Linked DNA regions of Noviherbaspirillum saxi. The protein of the gene in region 1 binds, or shares a complex with, the protein of each later gene. Links are inferred from orthologs where the notes say so. Each region holds a gene or a part of one and is shown on either strand. Other genes may lie near its edges.

The links.
Region 2: the proteins of tsaB (region 1) and tsaD are in contact, whole or in part, in a solved structure (PDB 4WQ4), measured with the Escherichia coli proteins. The link is inferred for Noviherbaspirillum saxi from one-to-one orthologs.

The regions. Positions count from the first base shown.
Region 1 is NZ_QYUO01000001.1:1,681,281-1,690,022, forward strand. What follows is about bases 1-2,806. They hold tsaB (tRNA (adenosine(37)-N6)-threonylcarbamoyltransferase complex dimerization subunit type 1 TsaB), read left to right. Parts: upstream 1-961; coding sequence 962-1,651; downstream 1,652-2,806. Other genes in these bases: D3871_RS07925 (xanthine dehydrogenase family protein molybdopterin-binding subunit), read left to right, coding at 1-163; D3871_RS07930 (thioredoxin family protein), read right to left, coding at 164-598; D3871_RS07935 (YjfB family protein), read right to left, coding at 685-882; rimI (ribosomal protein S18-alanine N-acetyltransferase), read left to right, coding at 1,648-2,139; D3871_RS07950 (uracil-DNA glycosylase), read left to right, coding at 2,136-2,806. In the rest of the region: more of D3871_RS07950, read left to right, coding at 2,807-2,954; D3871_RS07955 (DUF1853 family protein), read left to right, coding at 2,938-3,912; lysophospholipid transporter LplT, read right to left, coding at 3,928-5,190; alr (alanine racemase), read left to right, coding at 5,347-6,426; DNA repair protein RadA, read left to right, coding at 6,444-7,814; hydroxysqualene dehydroxylase HpnE, read right to left, coding at 7,836-8,742. UniProt on the Escherichia coli protein: Required for the formation of a threonylcarbamoyl group on adenosine at position 37 (t(6)A37) in tRNAs that read codons beginning with adenine.
Region 2 is NZ_QYUO01000001.1:2,815,940-2,824,645, forward strand. What follows is about bases 3,312-6,081. They hold tsaD (tRNA (adenosine(37)-N6)-threonylcarbamoyltransferase complex transferase subunit TsaD), read left to right. Parts: upstream 3,312-4,067; coding sequence 4,068-5,096; downstream 5,097-6,081. Other genes in these bases: D3871_RS13300 (ANTAR domain-containing response regulator), read right to left, coding at 3,375-3,998; D3871_RS13315 (DEAD/DEAH box helicase), read left to right, coding at 5,293-6,081. Outside these bases: D3871_RS13285 (ABC transporter ATP-binding protein), read right to left, coding at 57-866; ntrB (nitrate ABC transporter permease), read right to left, coding at 885-1,802; D3871_RS13295 (CmpA/NrtA family ABC transporter substrate-binding protein), read right to left, coding at 1,824-3,074; more of D3871_RS13315, read left to right, coding at 6,082-7,587; D3871_RS13320 (MgtC/SapB family protein), read right to left, coding at 7,632-8,324; glycerol-3-phosphate 1-O-acyltransferase PlsY, read right to left, coding at 8,415-8,706.

The DNA.
Region 1 (8,742 bases):
CATGGATCAAACACCCGAGGTGGAGACCATCATCGTCAAAAGCGCAGAGCCGCCTGAAGGCGTGGGAGAGCCGGGTACCCCGCCAATCGCACCGGCAGTGGCGAATGCGGTTTTCAAGTTGACCGGAAAGCGCTTGCGCAGCCTGCCGCTGAGGCTTGCCTGATCAGGCTGCCGCTTGTTGCAGCAGCACGCGCAGATTGCATATGCGCTGCCACTCGGACCGTTCCGAGGATGCTTGCGATTCCGACTGCAATTCGGCCGTCGTTTTTTCAGCCTGGGCATGGATCAGCCGGTCGGCCAGTTTGAGGTCCGGCAGCACAGTCCCGAAAAATGCGACAGTATCTCCATGCTGCATGAGCAGTGTTGGAAAATTTTCCACGTCGATATCGCCGATGAAATCGGACTGGTCTTCGATATCGATCCAGGCAAAGCGTTTGTCAGGATGCCGCGCCGCGAGTTTTTCAAAACTGGCGCGGTAGGACTGGCAGGTATCGCACCAGGCGGCGCAAAGGCAAACAATCACCCAGTCATCCTGATCCAGCCATTGAGCCAGTTGGGCGCGATTGTGATTGTCTAATATGAAGCCGGTCCAGGACATGGAAGCGAAAACAGATCGAAGTCGGCCCTTATTGTAAGGGAAGGACGCGCGTCCCGCTTGCCGCTGCGAATGCCCGGGCAAGGGCTTCAGGCAGTGGTATTGATGTTTTGGCCAAGATGGGGCGGCAGATTCGGCCCCTGGACCGGGGGCAATGCGGCCAGCAAGGTCGCGGCGTTGCTGGACTGGATATCCATTGCTTTTCTGAGAACGGCCACGCTGACCGCTTCCTTGGTGGAGGTTGTCGCCATTGTTGTGGCAAGACTGGCGATACTAGAGACATCCATAAAATTTTCCTCCTCGATTGCACTCATTAACGACACGAATGTCGCCATCTTTAGCCTTCGCGGCGCGGTAAAATAGGGCATGCGTACCATTCTCGCCATTGAAACATCATCCGAGCTTGCTTCCGTCGCCTTGTCGCATCAAGGTCGCGTGATCGCAAGGGATACCGCCGGGGTGCAAACCCATTCGCAATCGGTCCTGCCTATGGTGCAGGCCATTCTGTCTGAAGCCGGCCTTCCTTTATCCCGCTGCGATGCAATCGCGTTCGGGGCGGGGCCGGGTTCGTTTACCGGTGTCCGGACCGCATGCGGCGTCGCACAGGGACTGGCTTTCGGCGCCGATCTGCCGGTCGTGCCGGTAATTACGCTGCAAGCGATGGCGCAGGCATGCCGTGATGCCTGCGGCGCCTCTGATGTATTGGCGGTTCTGGATGCACGGATGGAAGAAGTTTATTGGGCTCAATACCACTTCGACAACGGATGGGTCACCGTAGTCGAACCCGGCCTGTCGCCTGCGTCGGCGGTCGTTGCCACAGGCAATGTTGTTGCCTGTGGCAATGGTCTCACGGCCTATGCGGCAGTGTTTTCCGCCCTGCCGTTCGCAGCAGACGCATGCATGAATATCATGCCGCACGCCACACAAGTGGTGGCATTGGCGCAACATGAACTGGCGGCAGGGCGCGCCGTCCATGCGCGCGATGCCCAGCCGGTCTACCTGCGCAACAAGGTAGCCCTGACCACGGCCGAGCGCAGTGCCCGGACGGCCGCATGAGCGCCGTATATCGTGTAACAGCAACATCGCCGGACCTGTCTACCCTGCGTTTTGCACCGATGCAAGTAGCGGATATGCCGGATGTGCTTGCCATCGAAAACGATGTCTATCCTCATCCGTGGACGCGAGGCAACTTTCTGGATTCGCTATACAACGGTTACGATACCTGGACCCTGCGCGAGGAGTCCGGCCAACTCGCAGGATATTTTCTGATGATGCCTATGGTCGATGAAGCGCACCTGCTCAATATCAGCGTGCGGCGCGACCTGCATGGCCGAGGCGTGGGACGCATGCAGCTGGACAAGGTGGTCGAGCGGGCACGCGAAAAGGCGATGCAATCGATACTATTGGAAGTGCGCCCGTCGAACCAGCGTGCGCTTGCGGTGTACCAGCGATACGGGTTCGTCGAGATCGGCCGGCGCAAAGGCTATTACCCGGCAGCGGATGGCACGCGAGAAGATGCAATCGTAATGAGGTTTCCCTTATGACGGCGAATGTACGACGCCGCGCGGCGTTTATCGATGAAATGGGCATTGGTCCGCTATGGTCCCGCCGCAATGCACCTGAAACTGCAGCTGAAACCGCCTTGCAACCGGATACCGCCGAGCCGGCAGTAGAAGTCACGAAGGCATTTGCACCGGTAATGGAAGCATGGCCTGAAGAGACAGCGACGCTGGAATTGCAAACCAAGGTGACGCCACAGGCACCGCCGGCGCGCGAGGTCGCTCACATGGACTGGGTCGAACTCAAGACCAGCGTTGCCGGTTGCGTCAAATGCGGGCTTTGCCAGGGGCGCACCAACACGGTATTCGGCGTGGGCGACGAAAAGGCAAAATGGCTCTTTATAGGCGAAGGCCCGGGCCGCAATGAAGACCTGCAGGGTGAACCTTTCGTCGGTCAGGCCGGCAAGCTGCTGGACAACATGCTGCGCGCCGTGGGCTTGCGTCGAGGAGAAAATGCCTATATCGCCAATATCGTGAAATGCCGGCCTACCGATGCGAATGGAAAAGACCGTCCGCCGACGGCTGCAGAAACTGCTGCCTGCCTGCCTTATCTGGAGCGTCAGATTGCGCTGATTCAGCCCAGCGTGCTGGTCGCGCTGGGCAAGACCGCTGCATTGTCGCTGCTGGCATTGGACCCAGATACGCCCGTGTCGCGGTTGCGCGGCAAAGTGCACCGATATGCGGATCGGCCCCTGATCGTGACCTATCACCCGGCCTACCTGTTGCGCAATATGATCGACAAGAGAAAAGCCTGGGAAGATCTGAGTCTTGCCATGACAACGTATGCCGGCCTCGACTGAGCCGCAATCTTTCCTGCATCCCAGCCATCAGGAACAGTTCCATCAACGCTGGAACCACCTGACTGACCGGCATGTACGCACGCTTGCCTGGCTGCTCGATGCGCCGGACCTGCTCGATGCAACGGCGCCGGAATGGAGCGGACGCGTAGCCAGCCTGGGCCCGGTCGACCAGCGCACAGCCGAATGGCTGGCGCAACTCGACAGCAGTCCGCAAGCCTTGCATGCCTATCTGGGGGTGCAAGCTTTCACACGGCTCGGTCGCTATGCGGAAAAGCTGATGGCTTACTTCCTGGAGTCGCGCAATGATCTGGTCGCCCATGGTGTGCAGGTGCGCATGGGCAAGAATGCAACGATAGGCGAGTTCGATTTTCTGCTGCGTCAGGGAGAAGACCTGGTGCATTGGGAATTTGCGACCAAGTTATATCTGCTTGAGTCCAGCGGCCGTGGACACAGGGCCGATTATTTTGTCGGGCCGAATCTCGCCGATACCCTGGGTGCGAAAGTGCGCAAGATCATGGATCAGCAATTGACCTTATCGCAGCATCCCGCTGCGCAAGCGCATCTGCCGGAACCGATCGCGCGTGCGCAGGCCTTGGTCAAGGGATGGCTTTTTTATCACGGACAAACGCCGCTGGCGGCACTGCCGGAGGGTATCTCACTTGCGCATTGCCGGGGCTTCTGGTGCCCGCTTGAAGAGACAGCAGGGCTAAAGTCCGAGCGCTATGTCGTGCTGCCGCGTCTCGACTGGCTGGCGCCCGCAAAAACGCGGCATGAGGATGCTGTCGATTATGCGGAGCTCCGTCTGATGCTGGAAACCCATTTTGCCGGCAATACGTCGCCGGTGCTGGTGGCTTTGTTGCAGCCGTGTGGCGACGTGCTGCTCGAAATCGATCGCGGTTTTATCGTGCCCGACGACTGGCAGCGTCGGGCGGCAATACGCATTGCTAAAGTTAGCTGACAGCGTCGGCTCAGTTCAATGCTTGTGTTCGCCGATCAGTGACAGCGAATCATGTTCGCGCTGGTTTGCCGCGTGCTTGCGCATGGCAAGCAGCATGGTGCCGGACACAAACAGCCCGAAGAGGACAATCACAATATTGATGTCCAGGTTAAGTTTCACCATCAGCGCATACAGCATCAGCATCGTCAGCACCGACAGGTTTTCATTGAAATTTTGTACAGCGATCGAGTGACCTGCGCTCAGCAGCACGTGGCCGCGGTGCTGGAGCAAGGCATTCATCGGCACCACAAAGTAGCCTGACAGGGCTCCGACCAGGATCAATAGCGGATAGGCAAGCCACACCGTATCGACCAGGGTCATGCCGATCACGATCACGCCCATGATCACGCCAAGCGGCATGACGCTCAGAGAGCGCTTGAGCGGCACGAAGCGTGCGGCGGCTGCGGCGCCGGCAGCGACACCGACTGCAAACACGCCCTGCAGAATTGCCGCTTTATCGAGCGGCATGTGCAGAGATTTTTCCGCCCACTTGAGAACAATGAACTGCAAGGTCGCGCCGGCGCCCCAGAACAAGGTGGTCACGGCCAGCGAAATCTGGCCGAGCTTGTCTCTCCATAGCGTAGTGAAACAGACGGCAAAATCAGCGATCAGTTTGATCGGATTGCGTTCCTGGTGCGGGTAGCGGGCGCCTGTATCGGGAATCTTCAGATTGAACAAGGCGGCCGCAACATAGGTGACCATGATGACCGACAAGGCAGCTTCGGCTGCGGTATCGATTTGCGTATTCAATATGGGGAAATCGAATGCAAGCAAGGCACTTGAAATGTGTGTATTGACGAGCGCACCGCCCATGACCGTTCCAAGGATAATGGAAATCACGGTCAATCCCTCGATCCAGCCATTCGCCGCGACCAGTTTTTCAGGCGGCAGCAATTCCGTCAGGATGCCGTACTTCGCAGGCGAATAGGCCGCCGCACCGAAGCCGACCACTGCGTAGGCAAACAGTGGGTGGACGTTGAAAAACATCAACCCGCAACCCGCTATCTTGATCAGGTTGGTGACAAACATCACCCGGCCCTTCGGCAGGGAGTCCGCGAATGCGCCGACGAAAGCGGCGAGCAGAACATACGACAGCACGAAAAACAACTTCAGGAGCGGCGTCATCCACGCCGGAGCCTTCATGGTTGTAAGCAGTGCAATAGCTGCGATAAGGAGAGCATTGTCGGCAAGCGATGAAAAAAACTGCGCCGCCATGATGGTGTAAAAACCGCGATTCATCCGCATATTGAGGTGTACCCGTGTTTCTGGACTGTCTCCGGCTTGCTTTATACCATGAAAATATGTGCCCGAAGCTGAATTGATGACGGGCGTCAAAGCCTCGTCCGGTAAAATGGAGCAGCGCAATAGAGCACAGCCCCTTCCATTTGACATCCCATGCCTAGACCCTTAGTCGCCACCATTCATTCCTCAGCTTTGCGACACAACCTACGCGTCGCCAGACAATCCGCGCCCCACGCAAAGATATGGGGAATAGTCAAGGCGAACGCCTACGGACACGGGCTGGAGCGAGGCATGCGCGCATTCGCGGAGGCTGATGGCCTCGGTTTGATCGAAATCGATGCTGCACTGCGATTGCGCGAACTTGGATGGAACAAGCCGGTTCTATTGCTGGAGGGGTTTTTTGATGAGTCCGACTTGCCGGAACTCGCGGCGCGCGACATACAGTTTGCCATTCACACGGATGAACAGATCGACATGCTTGGGCACGCGTCTTTGTCCTCGTCTGTCCATGTTCATTTGAAAATGAACACCGGCATGAACCGGCTGGGGTTCGCCCCCCATGCATTTCGCGCCGCCTATGAGCGGCTACGGACCATGCCGATCGTCCGCGGCATTACGCTGATGACGCATTTTGCCAATGCAGACGATAGCCAGAATGCATGCATGCCGCTTGCCGAACAGGTAAAACGATTCAAGAATGTTACCGACGGCCTGGATGGAGAGCGCAGTCTTGCCAATTCAGCCGCCGTGCTGAACCATCCTGAGGTTGCGGCTGACTGGGTCAGGCCGGGCATCATGCTGTACGGGGCGACGCCAGGCGGCCAGAGTGCCGCCGAATTCGGCTTGCAACCGGCGATGACGCTTGCCAGTCAAATTATAGGCATCCAACGAATAGAGCCCGGAGACCCGATTGGCTACGGCAGCCGATTCGTTGCCGAAAAAACCATGACCGTCGGCGTGGTCGCCTGCGGCTATGCCGACGGCTATCCGCGTCATGCGCCGGCCGGCACACCCGTTATTGTCGACGGAAAGCGAACTCGCATTGTCGGACGCGTATCAATGGATATGCTCAACGTCGACCTGACCGATGTGCCCGGCGCCCGGGTTGGCAGCAAGGTTGAATTATGGGGCCGGAATTTGCCTATCGATGAAGTGGCAAACGCGGCTGGCACGATCGGTTATGAATTGATGTGTGCGGTCGCGCCGCGCGTAGCCGTTATCGAAGAAGAATAGACTACCAGCAGACTGACATGGCTAAACAAAAAACCAACTACACCTGTACCGAATGCGGCGGTGTGACCAGCAAGTGGGCCGGGCAATGTCCGGCATGCGGTCAATGGAACACCCTGGTCGAGACCGTGGTGGAAACGGCGGGTAACCGGTTTTCGGGGCAGCATCAAGGACTTGCGCAAACCTCGCCCGTACTCAGTCTTGCGGATATCGAAGCCATCGACGTGCCGCGTTTCGGGACCGGCATCGACGAATTCGATCGCGTGCTGGGCGGCGGCCTGGTGGCGGGCGGGGTGGTCCTGATCGGCGGCGATCCCGGCATCGGCAAATCGACCCTGCTGCTGCAGGCGCTTGCCAATATGTCAAAGATAAAAAAGACCTTGTATGTGAGCGGCGAAGAGTCCGGCGCGCAAATCGCCTTGCGCGCCAAGCGTCTTGCCGTCGATGCCAAAGACCTGCAATTGCAGGCCGAAATCCAGTTGGAGAAAATTCTCAATACGCTGGCCGAGCACAAGCCCCAGGTTGCCGTCATCGATTCGATCCAGACCATCTATTCCGACGCACTGACATCGGCGCCGGGATCGGTCGCCCAGGTACGTGAATGCGCCGCGCAATTGACGCGGGTCGCCAAGCAGTCCGGCATCACTATCATCATGGTGGGGCATGTGACCAAGGAAGGCGCGCTGGCAGGACCGCGCGTGCTGGAGCATATCGTGGATACGGTGCTGTATTTCGAAGGCGATACGCACTCGAGTTTCCGGCTGGTACGGGCATTCAAAAATCGCTTTGGCGCGGTCAATGAGCTCGGCGTGTTCGCGATGACCGAGAAGGGCCTGAAAGGCGTGTCCAATCCTTCCGCGCTGTTCCTTTCGCAGCACGACAATCAAGTGCCGGGCTCCTGCGTGATGGTGACCCAGGAAGGAACGCGTCCCTTGCTGGTGGAAATCCAGGCTCTGGTCGACACCTCGCATGTGCCTAATGCACGACGCCTTTCCGTCGGCCTTGAGCAGAACCGCCTCGCCATGTTGCTTGCAGTCCTGCATCGCCATGCCGCCATCGCCGCATTCGATCAGGACGTGTTCATCAATGCGGTGGGCGGCGTCAAGATTACCGAACCGGCGGCCGACCTGGCCGTGCTGCTGGCGATTCATTCATCGATGCGCAACAAGCCCTTGCCGCGCGGTCTTGTTGTATTTGGCGAAGTCGGCCTGGCCGGCGAAATCCGTCCCGCGCCGCGTGGCCAGGAGCGGCTGCGCGAGGCGGCAAAGCTGGGATTTTCGATTGCCTTGATCCCGAAAGCCAATGCGCCTAAGCATGCTATCGAAGGCTTGAAAGTCATTGCGGTCGAACGCATTGACGAAGCCCTCAACCGGGTGCGCGACGAAGCTTAAGGTTTGCTGCCGAGGATGCGTTTACTGGCGCAAAAAAGCTGCTGCCTGTACTCCGCTGCGTATGGCGGCCTCCAGCGTGGCAGGATAGTCGCCTGCGGTGTAGTCTCCGGCCAGTACGAGACCGCGTATGCCGGTGTCGTTCAGCGGGCGCGTCAGCCCCGGTCTGCAGGAAAACGTGGCGCGTTTTTCTGAAATGACCTTGACCCACTTCGGAGACATCAGTTCCTGCTTGCCAAAGACCGTCGCAAGCTGCGCGGTCACATCGCGTGCCAGTGCATCATTTCTCTCGGCGATTGCGGCCGACGATGCGCTGATTACCACGGCGAGGAGGCCGGCCTGAGTCGGGTCGAGCTGCCCGCGATCGAAAACGAACTGACCCCAGCAGCGGGACCGCTCGTCATCTGCCAGCGCAAAGAATGGATGCTCCAGCGATAATGCCGCGCCATACTGCAGATAGCATGTCGTGATCGGCTCATGTTCCAGGGAGTCAAGCAGTGAGGTATCCATCAGCGACGACAATAAACGTGCTGCCTGATGCGCCGAGGTTGCCACGACAATCGCATCAAATTCCTCGCCGCCGTCCTGATGACAGACCTTCCAGCACGACCCGTTCGCTTGCAAAGCCGATACCGTCGTGCCGTAAGCGACGCGCGCTCCGTGTCGCTCGATAAATTCAACAGCGCGCTTGGGAAAAAGAGTTCCGAGATCAACCCGGGGAATCAGCATGTCGGACGCGGCACGGCGCGCTCCCAGGCTGTCACGCAATACGTTGAGAAATACCTGGGCGGAAGCCCGTTCCGGCGGCGTGTTCAGCGCCGCAATGCATAAAGGCTGCCACATTAACCGGATCAGTGTCTCGGTCTGATCGAACCGGCGGAGCAGTTCATCGACGCTGCAATCGACGTTCAGACGCCAATCCATCCAGCGC
Region 2 (8,706 bases), 1.1 Mb from region 1 along the record:
CGGGTATGACGGCGATGGGTAGAGTGCTTGCATGATCGTAAGCACCGCGTGCAAACTTACGCCGCTTCCTTCACCGGATGCGCCTGCCGGTGATACAGAAATTCCAGCACCGCACTCCGATACTCGATATACAGCGCATCATGCGCCAGCGCCACGCGGTCGCGCGGACGGTCCAGGCGCACGTTGACGATATCGCCGATGGTTGCGGCCGGACCATTGGTCATCATGACGATCCGATCCGACAGCAGCACTGCTTCATCGACATCATGCGTGACCATGACCACGGTCGAGTGGGTCTTCGCAACGATCTTCAGCAACTCATCCTGCAGATGCGCGCGGGTCAATGCATCCAGCGCACCGAAGGGTTCATCCATCAGCAAGACCTTGGGTTCCATCGACAGCGCACGCGCGATACCCACACGTTGCTTCATGCCGCCCGAGATTTCATTCGGACGCTTTTGCTCTGCATGCGACAAGCCGACCAGCGCCAGCGCGGCCAGGGTACGCTCCTTCAGCTTGGTCTTGCTTTCGGTTGAGCCAAACACCCGTTCCACCGCCAGGTGCACGTTTTCATAGCACGTCAGCCATGGCAGCAGCGAGTGGTTCTGGAACACCACGGCGCGTTCCGGCGCCGGTCCGGCAATCTCGCGATTGGCGCACAGCAGCGCGCCGTCGCTGGCGCGCAGCAGTCCTGCAATCAGATTGAGCAGGGTCGACTTGCCACAACCGGAGTGCCCGATCAGCGTAACGAACTCGCCCTTCCTGACCGTCAGGTTAATGTCGCGCAGCGCATGGAACCTGCCCTGCTTGGTGTTGAACACCATTTCGGCGTTCTGGATATCGATGAATTTGCTGTTGTTGTCCATGATGTTTTCCAATGCCGGTTAGCTGCGTACTTCTTCGTAGGTGAATGCCTTTGCGAGGGCGACCAGCGCCTGTTCCAGCAGCAAGCCGACAACGCCGATGACGACAATCGCAATGATGATGTGCGGCACGTTGAGGTTGTTCCACTCATCCCACACCCAGAACCCGATGCCCACGCCGCCGGTCAGCATTTCTGCCGCGACGATCACCAGCCATGCGGTCCCGATCGCCAAACGCACGCCGGTCAGCATGTACGGCAATACCGAGGGAAACAGAATCTTGGTGACGATCTTCCATTCGGACAGATTCAGCACCTTGGCGACGTTCATGTAATCCTGCGGGACGCGCTGCACGCCGACCGCGGTATTGATGATCATCGGCCAGATCGAACAGATGAAGATCGCCCAGATCGCGGCGGGATTGGCGGCCTTGAATACCAGCAGGCCGATCGGCAGCCAGGCCAGCGGCGACACCGGCTTCAGCAGGCTGACGATGGGATTGAACATGCCTGCCAAAAACTTGAAGCGCCCGATCATGAAACCCAGCGGAATGCCGATTGCCGCCGCCAGGCCGAACCCGGTCGCCACGCGCTGCAGCGACAACAGCAGATTCCAGCCTATGCCCTGGTCATTCGGTCCTTTTTGATAGAAGGGATCGGAAAACACATGAATCGCTTCCTGCAAGGTCACCATGGGCGACGGGAAGCCGCTGTTTTTGGCGGCAACGATTTCCCACACCAGCACCAGCAGCGCGAGACCGAAAATCGGCGGCAGCACGGCCAGGAAGAAAGGTTTGAACGACAGCTTTCTTGCCGCCGGCTTTGCCGCGGTTACGGATGGGCGCGCCTTCGCGTGCTCCTTGGTGTCGGCTTTCATCGGCGGCGACTCCGAGACCGGCTCTACCGGTGTGTTGAGGACATTGTTCATGACTGCGCTCATAGTGGGCTCCGGTATAAGAAATCAGGCTTTGATCTTGAAGGATTCGGCATAGGCTTTCGGGTTCTTGCCGTCCCAGACCGTGCCGTCGATCAGCTTCGACGTGCGCATCGGATCTTTCGGCAAGCTCACCTTGGCCATGTTTGCCGCTTCCTTGTAAAGGTCGATCTGATTGATCTGCCTGGCGACCGCAAGATAGTCGACATCTTCCTTGAGCAAACCCCAACGCTTGTGCTGGGTCAGGAACCACATGCCGTCGGACAGGTACGGAAAGTTCACCGCGCCGTCGTTGTAGAACTTCATGTAGTTCGGATCATCCCAGGTCTTGCCCAGGCCATTCGAGTAGCGGCCGAGAATGCGCTGGTTGATGACGTCGACCGAGGTATTCACATACGACTTGTCGGCGATGGTTTCAGCCATCTTGTTCTTGTTGGACAGGCTGGCGTCGATCCACTTGCCGGCTTCCAGCACCGCAGCCGTCATCGCGCGTGCCGTGTTCGGATACTTCTTGACGAAGTCCGCAGTGGTACCGAGCACCTTTTCCGGATGGTCTTTCCAGATGTCCTGCGTGGTCACGCCGGTGATGCCGATACCGTCGGCGATCGCACGATGGCCCCATGGCTCGCCCACGCAATAGCCATCCATGTTGCCGACCCGCATGTTGGCCACCATTTGCGGCGGCGGCACGGTAATGATCTTTGCATCCTTCATCGGATTGATGCCATGCGCGGCCATCCAGTAGTACAGCCACATTGCGTGGGTGCCGGTCGGGAAGGTTTGCGCGAACGTGTATTCGCGCTTGTCGGTCTGCATCAGCTTGGCAAGCGATGCGCCGTCGACCGCTCCCTTGTCGGACAGCTTTTTCGACAGTGTGATCGCCTGGCCATTGTTGTTCAGTGTCATCAGCATCGCCATGTCCTTCTTCGGGCCGCTGACACCGAGGTGTACGCCGTAGATCAAGCCGTACAGCACATGTGCTGCATCGAGTTCGCCATTGACCAATTTGTCGCGTACGCCTGCCCACGAAGCTTCCTTGGTGGGTGTGATCTTGATGCCATATTTCTTGTCGATGCCGAGTACCGATGCCATGACGACCGAGGCGCAATCGGTCAATGGAATGAAGCCAATCTTGACCTCTTCCTTTTCCGGCTTATCGGAACCGGCAGCCCATGCACCCTGAGTGGCCAATCCACCGAATGCGCCGGCTGTTACTGCTGCGCCCGCCTTGATGATGCTGCGGCGGGTCAAATTTGTTTTGCTTTCTTTTGTTGTCATGATTTCCTCATGCATGATGTCGAAACCGGCAAAAAGAAAGGCGTCCGGTCACAGCAAGCCAAGCTCGCGGTGAACGGACGCCTTTGTCCAAAAACGAGATGACCATCTTTGGTCAGCTCGTTGTTACTGATCGGTGCGCCAGCATTGGCGCGCCAGTATCGTTTGCAAGCCCTGTGCCAACCCGGAATTCAAACTTGGTACCGGATTTGATCCAGATCAGGCCCGGTTTCGCACCCGGATTGTGCGGCGCATTAAATCAGGGCGGAGCGCGTCACAATTCGGGGCCCGGTCTTAGCGCACTTACAAGAGCAGATCGGCAACATCGATCATGCGCTGCGCCACTTCGGACAACTTGAGGTTCTTGTCCATCGCCAGACGGCGCAGCTTGCGATAGGCATCGTCTTCCGAGCAGTGATGCCTTTCCATCAACAAACCTTTGGCGCGCTCGATCACCTTGCGCTCGGCCAGCTTGATCTTGGTTTCCGAGAGCTCGTGCCGCAATTTCTGGTCGACTTCAAAGCGCGCAAGCGCAACGTCCAGCACGGTCTTGACGCGTTCGGCCGACAATCCCGCGACGACATAGGCCGATACGCCGGCTTCTATCGCGGCATGCATCTTTTCCTTGTCATTGTCTTCAGTGAAGCAGACGATGGGGCGGCGCTCATTGGCGGTCGCGGCAACGACCTTCTTCAATGCCGCATCGGATTGTTCATCGACGATAATCACGTCGGGCTGCAGCTGCGCGATCTGTTCTTCCAGATCGGCGTCCGGCGGCAGCGCGGCCAGGATGTTATAGCCGCCTTCCAGCAATCCTATGCGCAGCGCCCGGGCACGCTCGGCCTGGACCTGCGCGGCGACGTCGGCCCCTTCGGGCACGACTAATGAGTTGATTACGACGATTTTCAGCTGTTTGGGATCGCTCATGATTAGCCTGTGATGGACTTCCATTAAAATAGAGCTTTGCAAGAACCTTGCCATCCTTCACTTCCCTTCATGATCGTTCTCGGCGTCGAATCCTCCTGTGATGAAACCGGCCTTGCGTTGTATGACACACAACGCGGCCTGCTTGCGCATGCCCTGTATTCGCAGGTCGCAATGCATGAGGAATACGGCGGCGTAGTACCCGAACTGGCGTCGCGCGACCATATCCGGCGCGCCATTCCCCTGCTTGAACAAGTGCTGACGCAGGCCGCGCTGCCGCGCAATGCAGTCGATGCGATCGCCTATACCCAGGGCCCGGGTCTGGCAGGCGCATTATTGGTTGGGGCGTCGATCGCATGCGGTCTCGGCCTGGCGCTGGATCGGCCGGTCCTGGGCGTACATCATCTCGAAGGTCATTTGCTGTCGCCGCTGCTCGCGGGCGACCGGCCGGATTTCCCGTTTGTCGCCTTGTTGATTTCCGGCGGCCATACGCAGCTGATGCGTGTGGACGGTGTCGGCCAGTATGAATTGCTGGGCGAAACCCTGGATGATGCGGCGGGTGAAGCATTCGACAAGTCGGCCAAGCTGCTCGGCCTGGGCTATCCGGGCGGTCCCGCGATTTCGCGATTGGCCGAATTCGGCGATCCCGGCACCTATCAGTTGCCGCGCCCGATGTTGCATTCAAAAGATTTGAACTTCAGCTTTTCCGGCTTGAAGACTGCAGTCCTCACGCTGGTCAAGAAACAGACCGTCAATATCTGCGAGCAGGACAAGGCCAATATCGCGCGGGCATTCGTCGATGCGATCGTCGACGTGCTGGTCGCGAAATGCCTGGCGGCGCTCAAGCAAACCGGCCTGAAGCGGCTGGTGATCGCGGGCGGCGTCGGCGCCAACCGGCAATTGCGCGAAGCATTGAATGCGGCTGCGCAGAAAAAGCGCTTTCGCGTCTACTATCCGGAACTTGAGTTTTGCACCGACAATGGCGCGATGATCGCGTTTGCCGGCGCGATGCGTCTGCAAATCAATCCTGATGCCGCAAAACGCGAGTATGCGTTCAATGTGCGTCCGCGCTGGCCGCTGGATGAACTGCGCGTGGTTTAGCGATTCAAACCGTAGCAGGCGCGTGGGACGCGGATTCCCACAGTTCTTTCTTTCCGGACGGTGCGCCGCAATTACCTTGCATCATGTTGATGTGCGGCATTACTTCATTCGTATCATCCTGCCCGATCCATAACAGCGTAAACTCCGTATCCAATCCTGTCGCATCCTGCGACCCGAATAATTCTGCGAGCAATCCATGTCCGACGCGTCTTTCCCTTTATTTTCCGACCTGAACCTGAGCGAGCCTTTGCTACGCGTGCTGAAGGAGCTGGGCTATGAGTCACCGTCGCCAATCCAGGCGGCCACGATTCCCATCTTGCTGGGCAACCGCGACGTGCTGGGCCAGGCGCAGACAGGCACCGGCAAAACGGCGGCTTTTGCCCTGCCCGTGCTGGCCCGCATCGATATCCGGCAAACCGCTCCGCAAGCCCTGGTGCTGGCGCCGACGCGTGAACTGGCGATTCAAGTGGCAGAAGCCTTTCAACGCTACGCCACGTATATCCCTGGCTTTCATGTGCTGCCGATTTATGGCGGCCAGAGTTATGGTCCGCAGCTGAGCGCATTGCGGCGCGGTGTGCATGTCGTGGTCGGCACGCCCGGCCGCATCATCGATCATGTGGAAAAAAACTCGCTGGACCTTTCGCAGATCAAAACGCTGGTGCTCGATGAAGCCGATGAAATGCTGCGCATGGGCTTTATTGACGACGTCGAAACCATCCTGCAACGGACGCCGGCTTCGCGCCAGACCGCACTGTTTTCGGCCACCATGCCTTCGGCGATCAAGCGCATCGCGCAAACCTATCTGCGCAATCCGGCCGAAGTCACCATCGCTGCCAAAACAGGCACCGCCGACAATATCCGCCAGCGCTACTGGCTGGTCAGCGGCATGCACAAGCTCGACGCGCTCACGCGCATCCTGGAAGCCGAGACCTTCGACGGCATGATCATTTTTGCGCGCACCAAGCTGGGCACGGAAGAGCTAGCCGGCAAATTGCAGGCGCGCGGGTTTTCCGCCGCCGCGATTAACGGCGACATCGTGCAGCAGCAGCGCGAACGGACTATCCAGCAGCTTAAGGATGGCAAGATCGATATCCTGGTCGCCACCGATGTCGCCGCACGCGGCCTTGACGTCGAGCGTATCAGCCACGTGATCAACTACGATGTGCCCTACGACCCGGAAAGCTATACGCATCGCATCGGCCGCACCGGACGCGCCGGACGCAGCGGCGAAGCAATCCTGTTTATCGCCCCGCGCGAACGCAACCTGCTCAAGACCATCGAGCGCGCGACGCGCCAGCCTATCGCGATGCTGGAATTGCCGACCATTCAGGCCGTCAACGACGTGCGTATCGCGAAATTCAAGGATCAGATCAGCGCCGCTCTTGCGGCAGGCGGGCTCGACCTATTCCAGTCGCTGATCGAAGATTATGAGCGCGAACAGAATATCCCTGCCATTGAAATCGCTGCCGCACTCGCGAAACTGGCGCGCGGCGATGTCCCGCTGTTACTGGAAAAAAACCAGCGCGAGCCGCAGGGCGAACGCTCCTGGGCGAGCGACAAGCCCAGCCATGGCAGCAGGTTTGAACATACCGAGCACAAGGGACAAGCGGAAAGATTCGGTCGCCAGGAACACAGAGATCACACCGAGCGGCCTGCCTTTCCCCGCAAGGAGCGCATTGTTCGCCAGCCCGATGCCGGCATGGCGACCTTCCGGATTGAAGTTGGCCACGCACATGGGGTCAAACCGGGCAATATCGTCGGCGCCATTGCCAACGAAGCCGGGCTCGATTCCAAACACATTGGCCGCATCGAAATCTATGACGATTACAGTACGCTTGATCTGCCCGACAGCATGCCTGCCGAACTCCTGAATCAGCTCAAGACCGTATGGGTGGCCGGCCAACAATTGCGCATCAGCCGCGATGGCGAACCCGCAGCAGCGCCGGCAAAACCTGCGTTCAAAAAAGCACACGTCTCCGACAAGCCGGATGCCAGTGATGCCGCCATGCCCGCCGCGCGCCCCGCACCCAAGGAGCGCACTGATCGAAAAAACAAGCTCGCCGTAAAGGCATACCGTATCGAGGTGGGCCATGCGCATGGCGTCAAGCCAGCCAATATCGTGGGCGCGATTGCCAACGAGGCGGGGCTGGAGGCCAAATACATCGGCCGTATCGAGATATTTGACGACTACAGTGTGCTGGATCTGCCGGACGGCATGCCAAAGGAAGTGTTTGAACAGTTACAAACTGTAGCGGTGGCCGGACGGCCGTTACGCATCAGCCAGGTCGGCGGGGCAGCGCCTGCGCAAGACAAACCCGCCGGGGCAAAAATCCCATTATCCGTGCCCAAAAAAGGCGGGGACAGAAGAGTGAATGAGAAAAATTCCGGCGACAAATCCTCGTTCAAACGAACGGGCGGTGTCGGAAACCGCTCTGCCGATACGGCAAAAGCGAAGCCAAAATCGCATCGCAAAGGTGTGAAGCCGGCGTGATGCCGTGTATGCCGGTTTGCGGGGAGACGACCGGCCGTTTTTTCTCAATCGCCGGTGGGCGATAGCTGAAACGATTTCACCCGGGTCCAGCCGCGCAGATACTCCGCCAGCTTGGGCGTATTGCTGGCATCCGTGGTCTGGATCACCATCCTGTACTCGAACGAGTCGCCGTCTTCGGCGACTCGGTAACTCATGTTGGCGATCGAAAAGCCATGCCGATGCAGCAGGGAGCGGATCTCTTCTTCCGGCACGGTATCGTCGCGGCCGAAACGGATGGAATGATGCGCATATGAATGCGAAGGCATCAGCGCCTCGATGCGGCGGAACAGCGAGAGGATGCCGACCGTCAGCAGGGTGGCGAGGATCGCCGGGTAATAGAAGCCGATGCCGATCAATACCCCGATCGCAGCAGTGATCCAAATTGAGGCCGCAGTGGTCAGGCCGCGTACGCTGAGCCCTTCCTTGAAAATGACACCGGCCCCAAGAAAGCCGATACCGGTCATGATGCCCTGCGCCATGCGCGTCGGATCGGTGCGCACCGTGTCCATCGGCATGCCGGGCAGCCACTTCGACTGGTAGAGCATCACCAGCATCAGCAAACTGGATGCGAGACAAACCAGCGTATGCGTACGAAATCCCGCAGGACGGGCGTGATAGCTGCGCTCCAGGCCAATGATGCCGCCCGCGACAAGGGCACCGATCAGATGAACCGCAATCGCGACATAGTCATTGCCCATCCCTGCTCCTTGCTATCTTTTATTCAGCATAACGCCAATGGCGGCGATGCGTATAGACGCAGAGCAATATCGGCGCGGAATGGAGATGGCCTATTTTTTCTTGCTGCCGATCCGGCTTTCCTTGCCCGCGATCAGATTCGCCACATTCTGGCGATGCCGATAAATCAGCAAGCCGCTCATGATCACGATGGCGAGCAGGATCGGGTCGGTACCGAACAGCAAGCCGTAATAGAAAGGCGCAAAGACGCTCGCGACCAGGGCGGCAAGCGACGAATAGCGGAATGCATAAGCAATGACGATCCAGGTGACGATGGTTGCTAGTCCCAGCCAGCCGTTTATGCCGATCAGCACCCCCAGCATCGTTGCCACCCCTTTGCCACCG